4 regions of the Staphylococcus sp. mip270_02 genome follow, and region 2 is predicted to be linked to each of the others. Evidence: riboswitches for the same ligand, from Rfam matches in the RefSeq annotation. Region 2 holds a riboswitch; each other region holds the start of a gene.
What was found. A riboswitch is a leader RNA that binds a small molecule or an ion and turns the genes downstream of it on or off. The one in region 2 is predicted to bind thiamine pyrophosphate.
Positions count from the first base shown of each region.

Region 1: linked by a shared signal. The riboswitch ahead of ACW5YJ_RS10810 (ECF transporter S component) and the one ahead of ACW5YJ_RS02495 (thiamine phosphate synthase) in region 2 are both predicted to bind thiamine pyrophosphate.
Region 3: linked by a shared signal. The riboswitch ahead of ACW5YJ_RS09770 (3-oxoacyl-ACP reductase) and the one ahead of ACW5YJ_RS02495 (thiamine phosphate synthase) in region 2 are both predicted to bind thiamine pyrophosphate.
Region 4: linked by a shared signal. The riboswitch ahead of tenA (thiaminase II) and the one ahead of ACW5YJ_RS02495 (thiamine phosphate synthase) in region 2 are both predicted to bind thiamine pyrophosphate.

Region 1 is NZ_CM132934.1:2,282,165-2,285,382, forward strand. Features, by position in the region: gene auxA (lipoteichoic acid stability factor AuxA) at 1-1,146, opposite strand, end outside; gene graF (glycopeptide resistance-associated protein GraF) at 1,389-1,523, shown strand; TPP riboswitch at 1,903-2,004, shown strand; gene ACW5YJ_RS10810 (ECF transporter S component) at 2,085-2,660, shown strand; gene ACW5YJ_RS10815 (ABC transporter ATP-binding protein) at 2,673-3,218, shown strand, end outside.
Region 2 is NZ_CM132934.1:562,499-565,716, forward strand. Features, by position in the region: gene xylB (xylulokinase) at 1-1,346, shown strand, start outside; TPP riboswitch at 1,496-1,605, shown strand; gene ACW5YJ_RS02495 (thiamine phosphate synthase) at 1,667-2,260, shown strand; gene ACW5YJ_RS02500 (NAD(P)/FAD-dependent oxidoreductase) at 2,253-3,218, shown strand, end outside.
Region 3 is NZ_CM132934.1:2,080,436-2,083,653, forward strand. Features, by position in the region: gene trmD (tRNA (guanosine(37)-N1)-methyltransferase TrmD) at 1-354, opposite strand, end outside; gene rimM (ribosome maturation factor RimM) at 354-860, opposite strand; gene rpsP (30S ribosomal protein S16) at 1,103-1,369, opposite strand; TPP riboswitch at 1,584-1,682, shown strand; gene ACW5YJ_RS09770 (3-oxoacyl-ACP reductase) at 1,794-2,546, shown strand; gene ACW5YJ_RS09775 (LLM class flavin-dependent oxidoreductase) at 2,567-3,218, shown strand, end outside.
Region 4 is NZ_CM132934.1:1,283,580-1,286,797, reverse strand. Features, by position in the region: gene thiD (bifunctional hydroxymethylpyrimidine kinase/phosphomethylpyrimidine kinase) at 1-606, opposite strand, end outside; gene tenA (thiaminase II) at 608-1,288, opposite strand; TPP riboswitch at 1,364-1,462, opposite strand; gene ACW5YJ_RS05865 (transglycosylase family protein) at 1,726-2,415, opposite strand; gene ACW5YJ_RS05860 (single-stranded DNA-binding protein) at 2,837-3,218, opposite strand, start outside.

The DNA.
Region 1 (3,218 bases), 1.2 Mb from region 2:
CATAAATAATTGTAAATAGTAAAATCTATCTTTTAAGAAATTCGTTAATGTCGTTAATATATAAATAATGATAATAAACATTAAGATTAGCAATGTTATCCACTCAATTACATATTGCGTTTGAGAAATCTCCCAATTGCCAGAAACGAACAATGAATTTCTATTGTTAAATTCAATTAAAGTGAAAAATAATAGCACTGCGCCACAAAACAATTCTACATATGCTGATTTTACCCATTTTGGTATTTTCATCCAATTAGGAATATCATCCTCTTGAATATCTATTTTATCTTTCCACTTTGTAATGAATTTATCCTTTTTATCTCTTACTTTTTGAATATCTACACTTCTACGTGTTTTTCTAGTAAATTCTGTTGTTTTATCTTGTAAGTTTTTCCAAGTTTCTTTCGTTTGATTCGTTACTGTGCCTTTACTTGTTCTTGATAATTCTGGTTCTTCTTCACCAAGTTCTTGCTTAGTTAATGGAAGAGATCTTCTTAAGAATAAGAAGTTCCAAATTGACATTTGACCTAATAACCACATAATTATGAAAAATGTGTTCACACTTAAAATATCAATCGGTATAATTTTATCACTATCAATTCTTCCGTATAGCACAATTTGCGTAATTAAATAACTAAAACCATAACTGAAAATAATCCAAAGATAATGGTATTTTCTATGCTCCGTATTTAACTCGTCCTTATAAACGATGTAACCAATGTGAATTGCAAATGGTATTACGAAAATAATAGCAAAAAAGCTATAAACTTGAGTCATTAATATTAACGTGATAATAAAGAATAATATACCAATAACTAAAAAGAATATTGAAATATCATAGTCGTATCTTGTTGTTCTAAATAGAGTAAAACCAAGCAAAACAACACCAATACCAAATAAAATGATTATAATGGCACTAAATACTGGGAAATTACCTATATAATTGCTTATCACTCTAATTATTTCACCAAAAAATGCGTTTATAAAATCCCATACATTATGAATATGTAAGTCAATTTTACCCTTGTTATTTAATTTATCAATTAAAGGTAAATTGATTAAAATGATGAGACCTGTGAAAAGCGAAACGATGCCTATAATATAACTATATAATATCTCAGCGTGTTTCTTCAAAAAAGACATACCATTCACCTCAAAAGTTATTATATATTAACAATTAGTTCTTGTCTTTAACAATTTAATAAATACGTCCATAGTATGATATAAATCGATGTATAGTCAACTTTCCACTTATATCATTCAATTAAACAATAAATTGATTATAACTAAGACTAAAATCTAAATCACTAGTTTTGTTTGATTTTTTTAAGTTGTGGTATATATACTTTATAGAAGTCATATACTTTAAAAGGAGTGTTTAATCTATGAGTAAAGAAGAATTAAACAAAAAAGCCGCAGAACAAGCAAAAGAAGCAGAAGATAAATTAAAAGATAAGAAAGAAACTGCTGAAGATAGTACAGAAGAAACTAAAAAGAATGTTCAAGATTCATTAGACTAAATTTTTCAATAATATAGGTTTCACATGCTTTAAAATATAAAAGTAAATCCGACAAGTGAGGCTGGGTCATAATAAATGTCCCAGCCTCACCTTTATTGTAATTTTTCAACGCCATTGCATTAGATATGTATTATATGTGTGAAGACAATATCTTCAGACGTAAATACCATATGTATTGGGATTTAATACGATTAAGATGGATGGTTGATATAAATAAAATAGCTCACTACCTTTTTATATGAGCAATTTTTAATTTGATTAAAGCGAAATAATTATTAACTTATATAGAAGTAAAGTACATATGTTATATATTAAATTTAATAGGCAGCCTTGACATTATGCCTTAAAAGTCATACATTATAGTTAAATTTAAATTAATCATTCGCACTAGGGGTGTTTTGTGACTGAGATGAGGTATACCCTCAAACCCTTTGAACCTGATCTAGATGAAACTAGCGTAGGAAAGTGTACTAATCACCTATTTTTCAGGTATTTGTATGCCTATATTTTAACGCGCAACTTTCTAGAAGGTTGTGCGTTTTTATATTAGGAGGATTTTTTATGTCAAAAGGATTAAAGCTTTCAGAAATTCTAGTGACTGTGCTAATTGCTGTTGTTTTTGCAATTATTTACAACATTTGGAATTTTGTGTATAAAGCGTTACAAGTTACAGGGTTACATTTTGAAGAATTAACATATGGCGCTTGGTTCATGGCTGCTATCGTCGCATACCTTATTATTCCTAAAGCTGGCATTGCAATATTAGCCGAATTTGCTGCTGGTGCCGGAGAAACTATTGTCATGGGTCGTTTTGATATTGCAACTATGGTCTATGCCTTATTACAAGGTTTAGCATGTGAAATTATATTTGCTATTTTCAGATATAAATCTCGTTCAGCAATGGTAGCAATGCTCGCTGGTCTCTTAGCCTCTATTTCAACATTGCCTTTAGACTTTGCTTATGGTTATTTAGGTGAAGTTGTAGGTTGGAATCTATCGTTATATATCGGATTCAGACTTATAAGCGGCGTCGTCGTTGCCGGCCTAATTTCCTACTATATAGTAAAAGCATTGGATCAAACGGGAGTAACCAAATTGTTCAGACCTGCCACAAAAAGTGACTATGATAATTTATAAGGAGCAATCACGTTGATAGCTACAAAAAATTTACGATTAAAATATCCAAACGGTAAGAAAAAGATATTTGATCATTTAACACTCCAAATCAAAGAAAACGAAAAAGTATTATTACTAGGACCATCAGGTTCTGGCAAAAGCACTTTATTAAATGTATTAAGTGGCATTGTACCAAATCTTATTGATTTACCTATTAAATATGACGAATTAATTATCGATGATTCCAGTAGTGTTATATTTCAAGATCCAGATAGTCAATTTTGTATGCCTAAAGTTGACGAAGAATTAGCATTTGTTTTAGAAAACCAACAAATCCCTCGTCACGAAATGGATAAACGTATAGATAATGCATTAAAAGCCGTAGATTTAAAAGTTGATAAAAACCAATACATTAATCAGCTAAGTGGCGGTATGAAACAAAAATTAGCAATTGCCGAAACGATATTACAACAGTCGAAAACCTTGTTTTTAGATGAACCTACTGCAATGTTGGATGTTGAATCGACTGCAGAATTATGGGGAAAAATTAAAGCTCTTTGGCAAGATAAAACAGTAATC
Region 2 (3,218 bases):
CAGATGAATGGTTTGAGGCAACAAAATCATGTATTAGACAAATATTAAATAACAACACGTTAAATGATATCTATATTCGTGCCTTATCGTTATCTGGTCAAATGCATAGTTTAGTGGCATTAGATAGCAATAATAAACCGATTCGAAATGCAATATTGTGGAATGATACTCGATCAACACATCAGTGCGCAACAATTGAACAACAATTTGGTAATTATGTGTTATCAAATCCGGTATTAGAAGGCTTTACACTAACGAAATTGCTATGGATAAAAGATAATGAGCCTAATAATTGGAACAGGATAGCGACATTCTTATTACCTAAAGATTATGTGCGGTTTAAGCTTACCGGTAAAATAAATATGGAATATTCAGATGCTTCAAGCACGCTATTAATGGATCCAAAACAAAAAAATTGGTCGAAGGCAATTGGCTCACAATTTGGTATTCACGATATTTATCCTTCACTCGTATCATCCGGAGATTTTGTGGGATATGTAGAAAGTGGCCTAGCTAAATCATTAGGATTAAAAGATGAGGTAGCTGTTTTTGCTGGTGGTGGTGATAATGCATGTGGTGCACTTGGTGCTGGCGTTATCAAATCCAACGATACATTATGCAGTATTGGGACTTCTGGTACGTTATTAACTTGTGAAGAAGGTGAAGGAAAGACGTATCGCCATAATTTGCACTATTTCAATCATGTTGTCGAAGATAAATCATATGTAATGGGTGTGACACTTGCTGCTGGAGATAGTTTGAATTGGTTAAAAAAGCATGTATTTCCTGACTTAACTTTCAATCAAATTTTAAGTTTAGCAAGTGAATCTACAATTGGCAGTGAAGGGTTGTTATTTGCACCTTATCTTTCAGGTGAGCGTACACCACATGGCGATTCCCAAATTAGAGGTAGCTTTATCGGGTTAAGTACTTTACATACAAATGCAGATATAGCTAGATCAGTAATTGAAGGTATTACTTATTCATTGTATGAAACATTGGTATATTTACGTGAAAAAGGGAAGGACATAACGCATATTACCTCGATTGGCGGAGGTGCGAAAAATGATTTTTGGTTACAATTACAAGCTGATATATTTAATGCGAAAGTCAGTAAATTGAAATATGAGGAAGGGCCTTGCATGGGGGCTGCAATGCTAGCTATTGTCGGTTTGGGTTGGTATGAAAATATAGAAGATGTAGTTAATCAATTTATTGTCTATGATAGAACTTTTCTTCCAAATAAAGCTCATCACAAACGCTATGTTGAATATTTTGAAATATACCAAGAAGTCTATCGTCAGACCAGGTCTATAACAGCACGTTTGTTAGAGTTGTCTTTATAGGTGTGAAATTGCATAATAATATCAGCTAATATTAGAAACATGTGTTACAAATGTCAAAGTGATACTTGAAAAGTAAATCATTATAAGTTAGATTGTAAGTAATCGCTAAAACATGTGAAATGAACATTTAATTTGAAAATTTAATAGATAGAAACCACTGGAAGTGCCTTTGATAAAGGCTGAGACCGAAGTAATAACTGAGGGATTCCTAGAACCTGATCCAGTTCGCACTGGCGTAGGAAAGTGGCGTTTTCTATGATAGAAGTAATCATATAACGTTATTTTTCCACCAGGAAAAATAACGTTTTTTTTATTTTGGGGTGAATATATTGTTTATTGCTATTACACCATATCAAGATTTGTCTAAATCACATATTAAGCATTACTGTGAAATCGAAGGTGTTATTGATTACTTATTAATAAGAGTGCCAATGAATACTGAAGAACTAATTCAGTGGGTTCATGAATTACTAAAAAATGAGTTCCCTAAGGATAAGATTATTATTCATAGCGATATCAAGGTAATCATACGATGTGACTTGTCTGCAATTCATTTTAGAGAAAATGACCGTTCTATTAGGGAAATACAAACTCGTTATCCTAATTTACAAGTGAGTATGTCTACGCATCGTAAAGATGCTATTGCTAACGCTAAATATTTAGGGATAGATTTTGTGTTGTTCGGACACGTATTTGAAACACCTTCTAAATCTAAACAAAAGCCTAGAGCAAAGACGGAAGTTGAAGAAGCGCTACAAATTGATATTCCGATTATTGCAATTGGAGGTATTAATCAACATACTTTGCCTTCCTTACCTAATGGATTTTCAGGCATAGCCGGTATTTCTATTTTTAATCAATACTCTAAACATAAACTCATGAATATGAAGGAAGTGTGGGATGGACATGTATGATGTCATTATTATTGGATCTGGAGTCATGGGCATGTCAATCGCACGTGGGTTAAGCCAGTCCTTTGCGAATATAGCTGTGATAGATAGAGACGAAGCAGGTAAGCATGCATCTTATAAAGCGGGTGGGATGTTAGGTGCGCAAAATGAATTTACCGAAAACCGTGCTTTGTTTAGTTTAGCAACAACTTCTCAAAAGATGTTCAAACCTCTAAGAGATAGTTTGTTTGAAGAGGTTGGCGTGGATATTGAGTATTTAAATAGCGGATTAATAAAATTGGCTACGAATCATTATGATAATAAAAAAATCGAACAACAATATCAATTCTTGAGACAACATTTTACATCTGTAGAACATCTTAGCCCGACTGATGTTCAGCACATGTCCAACGGGGTCATTACTTCAAAACATGCAAATGGTATTTATATGCCTGAAGATAATCAAATCAATGCAAACCGATATACCAAAGCGTTGCTGAAGTCACTATCACATCGACATATAGATAGGATATATCAAACAACTGTGACCCATATTGAAGCCGGAAAAGGCGGATACCGTGTGGATACACAAAGTGGAACTTATTATACTGAAAAATTAATTGTCACGGGTGGCGCTTGGACAAGCAAACTTTTACAGCAATATTTACCCTGTGAAGCGGTTAGTGGTGTAAAGGGAGAAGTATTATTGGTAGAACAACCTGATTTGAATTTGGGCGTTACCATGTTCCTGACAAATGGTTGCTATGTCGTCCCTAAATTAAAGAATAGATATTTAGTCGGTGCAACAAGTTACTTTGATGATTACTCAGTTGGGGTGTCTAATGCAGGGAAATCATGGCTTAAGTCACAAGCTTTGCACTATATACCTGATTTGAAAAATGGAAAAATTATAAACCAGTGGTCAGGTATACGACCTTATTGTCAAAATGAACAGCCTATTATGGATGAAGTGGATAAAGAC
Region 3 (3,218 bases), 1.5 Mb from region 2:
TTCATCATAACCTTCATAATGACCACAAATAAAAACTAAATGCTCTGCTTGACTAAGTTCATTAGCAATGTCTTGATTAAATGGACGTCCTTGAGGACACATTAGTATCACTCTCGTGTCAGCTGTCTTGTCGATACTATCCATTGCATTAAATATAGGTTCAGGCTTTAATACCATACCTTGCCCACCACCATAAGGATAATCATCTACTTGATTATGTTTATTTTCTGCAAAATGTCTAAAATCTACAGTATTGACTTGTAACACATCTTTTTCTTGAGCACGCTTAAGAATAGAATGGTTTAACACGCCATTAAACATATCTGGAAATAGAGTTAAATAATCAATCTTCATTAATCTAACAATCCTTCCATTGGTGAGATTTGAATACGTCTACCTTCGACATCAATTTTTTTAACTACATCTGCAATATAAGGTATTAAATATTCTTTATCTCCTTTAACGACCCAAACATCATTGGCGCCTGTTTCAAAAATTTCTATCACACGACCAATTGGAGTATCTTCTTCATCGAAGACCGTACAACCAATAATATCTGAATAATAATATTCATGTTCACCTAATTCAATTTCTTCATGATCACGTTCTTGAACTAATGTTTCACCTTTTAAATGTTCAATATCGTTTATATTATTGATTCCTTCAAATGTTAACATATGAAGTCCTTTATGCATTCTATATGATGAAATTGTAAATGTTAATGATTCTTTGTCTTTACGTTCTATCTCAACAATTTCGCCTGGTTGAAAACGTATATCGGTAAAATCTGAATTGGATTTTACCTTGATTTCTCCTTTTATCCCATGTGTATTTACAATCTTCCCTACTTCAACTTTCATATATGTTCCTCCATAATAGTTTGACTAATTCATTTATCTTTGATTATGTATATTCGCTATTTTATTAGCTCATTATAACATGTAAGTTCGATCACTGTGACTCATTATATTTAAAAAATAAAGGTTCTATGATATATCGCCGTTTTTCATTATTGTTGAATTTTATTTGATATTTCTCAATAAAAAAAGAGTACCTCTTGAGGTACTCTTACAAATATACAGAATGTATATTAGGTTAAAAATTATTTTTGCTCATCAAATTTTTTCAAGATACCTTCTCTTGATAAAATGTTATGAACTGTATCAGTTGGTTTCGCACCATCTTTTAACCATTTAAGTGCTAATTCTTCGTCGATTTTAACTTCTGGTGCATTTACATTGTTAGGGTTGTAAGTACCGATTTGTTCGATATTACGACCGTCACGTGGTGCACGAGCATCAGCTGCTACGATACGATAGAATGGATTTCTTTTTGAACCTAAACGTGTTAAACGTAATTTAACTGCCATTTATATTCGCTCCTTTAATTTTCATAGTTTTTATTTTCTACAAGAAATAATGATAACAGTAATATCCAACTTTGTAAAGAGTTTCTTCTTTACCAATTTCAATATTCTTCAAATTTCTTTTCTTCATCTCAAAATGATATTGTATAAAATCTTAAATCATCCTAAACTTGACATTAACTACTAAAAAATATACATTGAAGTTAAATTAAATAACCAAATGCACTAGGGGTGTTTCTAACTGAGATGAGTCTGACTCAAACCCTTTGAACCTGATCTAGTTTGAACTAGCGGAGGAAAGTGTGAAGTCTAGCATATTTCAAAAGCTTTTTGAAGCACTTTTTATACATATATTGCTATTTCTAATACACAACTTTCTTTCGGAAGGGTTGTGTATTTTTTTATTGAAAATTAAGGGGTGTATATAATGAAAAAAAACGTAATAGTAACTGGCAGTAGCCGTGGATTAGGTGCAGTCATAGTAAAAACACTAGCTCAGCATGGTCATAACGTTGTAATAAACTATCATAATAGTGAACATGCTGCACAAAAGCTTGTTGATGAAATTGGAACTCGACAAGCAATCGCTATACAAGCAAATGTGACAAAACGAAATGAAATTGACAGATTAGTTGATGAAGCTACACAATATTTTGGTCAGATAGATGTTGTAATTAATAATGCATTAGTTGGATTTAAATTTGATCCTGTTCAACAAAAAGCATTTGCAGATCTTTCATGGGATGATTACCAGCAACAAATTGATGGTACATTAAAAGCAGCTTTCAATGTATGTCAAAGCGTTATACCTCAATTCATTCAAAGAAAAAAAGGTAAGATTATCTCAATAGGCACGAATTTATTTCAAAACCCTGTTGTCCCTTATCATGAATATACAACAGCTAAAGCGGGATTAATTGGATTTTCACGTAATTTGGCTGCCGAATTAGGTCAATATGGTATCACATCAAACGTAGTATCTGGTGGTTTATTAAAAACAACCGACGCAAGTGCAACTACATCAACTGAGGTCTTTGATTTAATTGCTCAAACAACACCTATTAAAAATGTTACCGCACCACAAGATGTAGCTAATATGGTTGCATATCTCGTATCGGATCAATCTGATGGCATTACAGGTCAGAACTTTACAGTGGACGGCGGCTTAACAATGAATTAATAAGGAGGACTAATTATTCTATGACACAATCACAACATCTAAACATCGGTGTACTCATCTATGGATGTGGTCACCATCAAGCTGCATGGCGCATGCCTCATTCAAGCATTGAACGTATTGGTGATATTACATATTATCAGTCGTTAGCAAAAATTGCAGAACAAGGCTTATTTGATGCTATATTTTTTGCTGACAACCAATCATTTCCAGCTAATTCTAAAAGTGATATGCCTGCATTTTGGTTCGATCCCCTAGTTAATTTAACAGCTATATCACAAGTTACTCAACATGTTGGACTAGTCGCTACTATATCTAGTACATTTTCTAACCCTTTTACAGCCGCTAGACAATTATTAAGTGTTGACCACATTAGTCAAGGTCGCGCTGGTTGGAATTTAGTAACTTCAATGACAGATTTGGAAGCTGAGAACCATGGTATGGACCACTTGCCCGAACACGAAGAACGCTATAAAAAAGCAGATGAATTTGCTCAAGTGATGAATCAATTACTTGAATCTTGGAGTGTTGATGATTTTTTACATAATAAAGAAGACAATAATTTAATTAATAATTCTGCAATCAATCCTATCAATCACAAAGGTTCACATTTCAGTGTTCAGGGACCATTGACTACACCAAGTAGCCCCCAAGGAAAACCTGTTGCAATGCAAG
Region 4 (3,218 bases), 720 kb from region 2:
CTCTTCAAAGGTATAAACATTATCCTTGGTGAATAAGTAGTCTTTAGCTCTATCTAAATCTTCTGCATGCCCACCTTTGATCACAACGCCTTTACTACCAATTTCATTTATAAAAATTTTACCGGCTTTATAAATAGACGCTTCATCCTCTATCGTCAATCCAGTGATTTCTTCTGCTTCAGGTAAATTTGGCGTTGCGACTGTAGCTAAAGGTAATAAAATATTTTGCAAATCCTTTTTAGCATCATCGTCCATCAATGAATCTCCACTTTTTGCTAGCATAACTGGATCTATAACATATGGTATATCAGGATACGTTACTAAATACTCTTGAATAACTTTCATCATATCTTTTGATGCAATCATCCCTGTTTTAATTGCATGTGGTAACTCATCATCAAAAACACTGCTAAGTTGTTCAGATAACCATTGTGTTTCTAAATTGTGTATATGTTGTACGCCTTTCGTATTTTGAGCTACAATACTCGTTATAGTGGCCATCCCGTACACGCCACAAGCATGAAAAGATTTTAAATCTGCCATTACACCGGCACCACCAGTTGGGTCAGTACCTGCAATGGTTAAAGCAATTTTTGGTTTTTTCATTCTATTCCCCTCCATATAACCAATCTTCTTCAATATATGACATATTAAAGAAATTACGTTCATGAATTGTACTTTGTAAAAAACACATTTTTATTTCATGCTTTTCATCCACAGTACATGCTTCAGTTAATTTATTCAATAATTTATCAAATACATCAACCAATTCATCCATTTCAGTGCTATAAAAATCGAACCATTTTGCTAATATCGAATCTCTATTTAATTGATTATCTTCTAATGCACGTTGAGCAATAGCTTGATAAACATAAGGACAAGGTGCCATAGCAGCAATCGTATATGCTGCATTTTCCTTTGCATACGCATTAAAATACATATGCTTAATGTAATGGTCACCACTTGGTGGCCATACTTTTTCACTTACAATATCATCATAATTTTCTCCAACATATTCAGCTAATATTTCATGTGCTGCCACTTCACCATCAACAATAAACTGAATTTGTTCCACTAAAAATTTCACGTCTTCTAATTTATTCATTTTTGGAATAAGCAATGCATATATATTAGCAAATTCCTTTAGATACGATGCGTCGGCACGTAAATAAAATTTTGTTGCCTCAATAGGTAAATTACCGTTCAACATTTCTTGAATAAATGGATCATTATAAATATCATCTATAATATTTTGTGATTCTTTCTTTAACGTTTCTGAAAATAACAAATGATTTCCTCCTATAAATAAAAACTACATTCCAACTAGGAACGTAGTTAATTAATAGAAAGGTATAGCAATTTAACTATAATTAAACTACTTTCCTACGTTGGTATTAACCAAATCAGGTTGTAAGGGTCTGATGTAAATCATCTCAGCCAAAAGGCTCCCCTAGTAGATTTTTATATATTATATTTATCTAAAACATATCAAAGTATACCACCTATTGCAATAAAACAGTTTATATAAAACGAAGGTGTAAAATTATATTAAGTTAAAATGATTTCATTAGATTAATTACTCCCCTAGAAATATGACTATTTTATAAATCATATTAATCTTTAACTTTATACACTCTACTAGCGTGTTTTCTATACGCTAAAAAGCCCTCGACATATAGTTATGTCGAGGGCTTTAATAAGATACTTTATTTGGGTACTGTTAAATTATGCAGTTACCCATTGTGAAGCGCCAACTTCATCATATAGTTTTTGCGCTGCAGCGTCTTGTACTGCTTCTGGTGCATTAGCAGCTGGTTGACCTTGATATTGAGCTGGTGCTACTGAATCCCATGTGCTTTGTAAGAATTGGAACTTACCTGAAGCACCTGATGATGGGTTTGTAGCATGAATATCGCCACCTGATTCACGTTGTGCAATTTGTTGTAAGTGTGCATTCACACCTGATGAACCTTCTGAAGCTTCATTTGAACTAGAAGAAGATTGTGAAGTTGCTTCTTGTTGTGGTTGTTGTGTTGTTTCTTCTTGAGGTGCTGCTTCTTGTGTTGGTTGCTCTGTAGCAGTTTGAGCTGGTTGAGCTTGCTCTTCTTGTGCATTATTATCTGTAGTTTGTTCTACTGACGTGTTTGATTCTTCGCTTGAACCTTCTCCGTAGCTCCAGCTAAAGTTTTCACCGTCTGAAGAAAAATTAAAATTTGTATTATTATATGTGAAATTAATGTCATATGCACCTTCTTGAACTGGTGCTTCGTTTAATGATTCTGGATTAGTTAGTGCTTGTTGCGCTAATTGAGCTTTGTCTACACCTTGTTCAGCAGCGTCAGCTGAATTTCCTGCTGCAAATCCTGTTACTCCAAGTCCTACTGCTAAAGTTGATGCGATTACTGTTTTTTTCATTGTAAAAAAGTCCTCCTATAAGGTAAATAAGTTATTTATGATTAATTTGCAAGTACAACTATAACATTCATAAAACTATAGTAGGTTACAGAGAAATGAAAAAACCTGTAGTTTTTTTACGATTAAATTACATATAAATATATTTTGAAATTAATTTTTTTCTACTTAAATACTACTGTGAAAGTTTTCCAGAATATTTCATCGTTATATAGTATGTAATGTAATTGTAATTTATCTGATTATTCTGGATGATTAATGCCTATATTTCTTTCCTATTTCTCAAAACTCTTTATATTTAAAAAGCTACCCCTCTTTTTTACTTATATTAAGAGGAATAGCCTGAAGAAGTATAATTGATAGTAGGATTTAATGTATATAGATTTGGGTGGGTTAATTTTGAGGTAGGTTTAAATTGGGAGTATTATACAATTTCGTATATTTCATTATCTTGTAGACTTTTTTCTTTAGTTGAATTACAAACTTGCTCTATAGGGAATATTTCATGAAATTCACTAATTTCATCTTTATTTCTCGGAGACATAAATTTAATCGTTTCGATAAAAAGTTCTGATACAAAATGCATCTGCCCTTCTTTTTCATATTTTCTTGATTGCATTTGACCAGTAATTCCCACAAGTGATCCTTTATTTAAATATAGTTCGATATTATTAGCTATTTTACCAACTGCCTTACAATATAGATAATCACAAATGGTATTTTGGTCCTTATCTCTATAATTTCTTGTTATCGCTACACACATTGTAGCTAATTTATTCCCCTCCTTCTCATAAATTTTAGGGTCT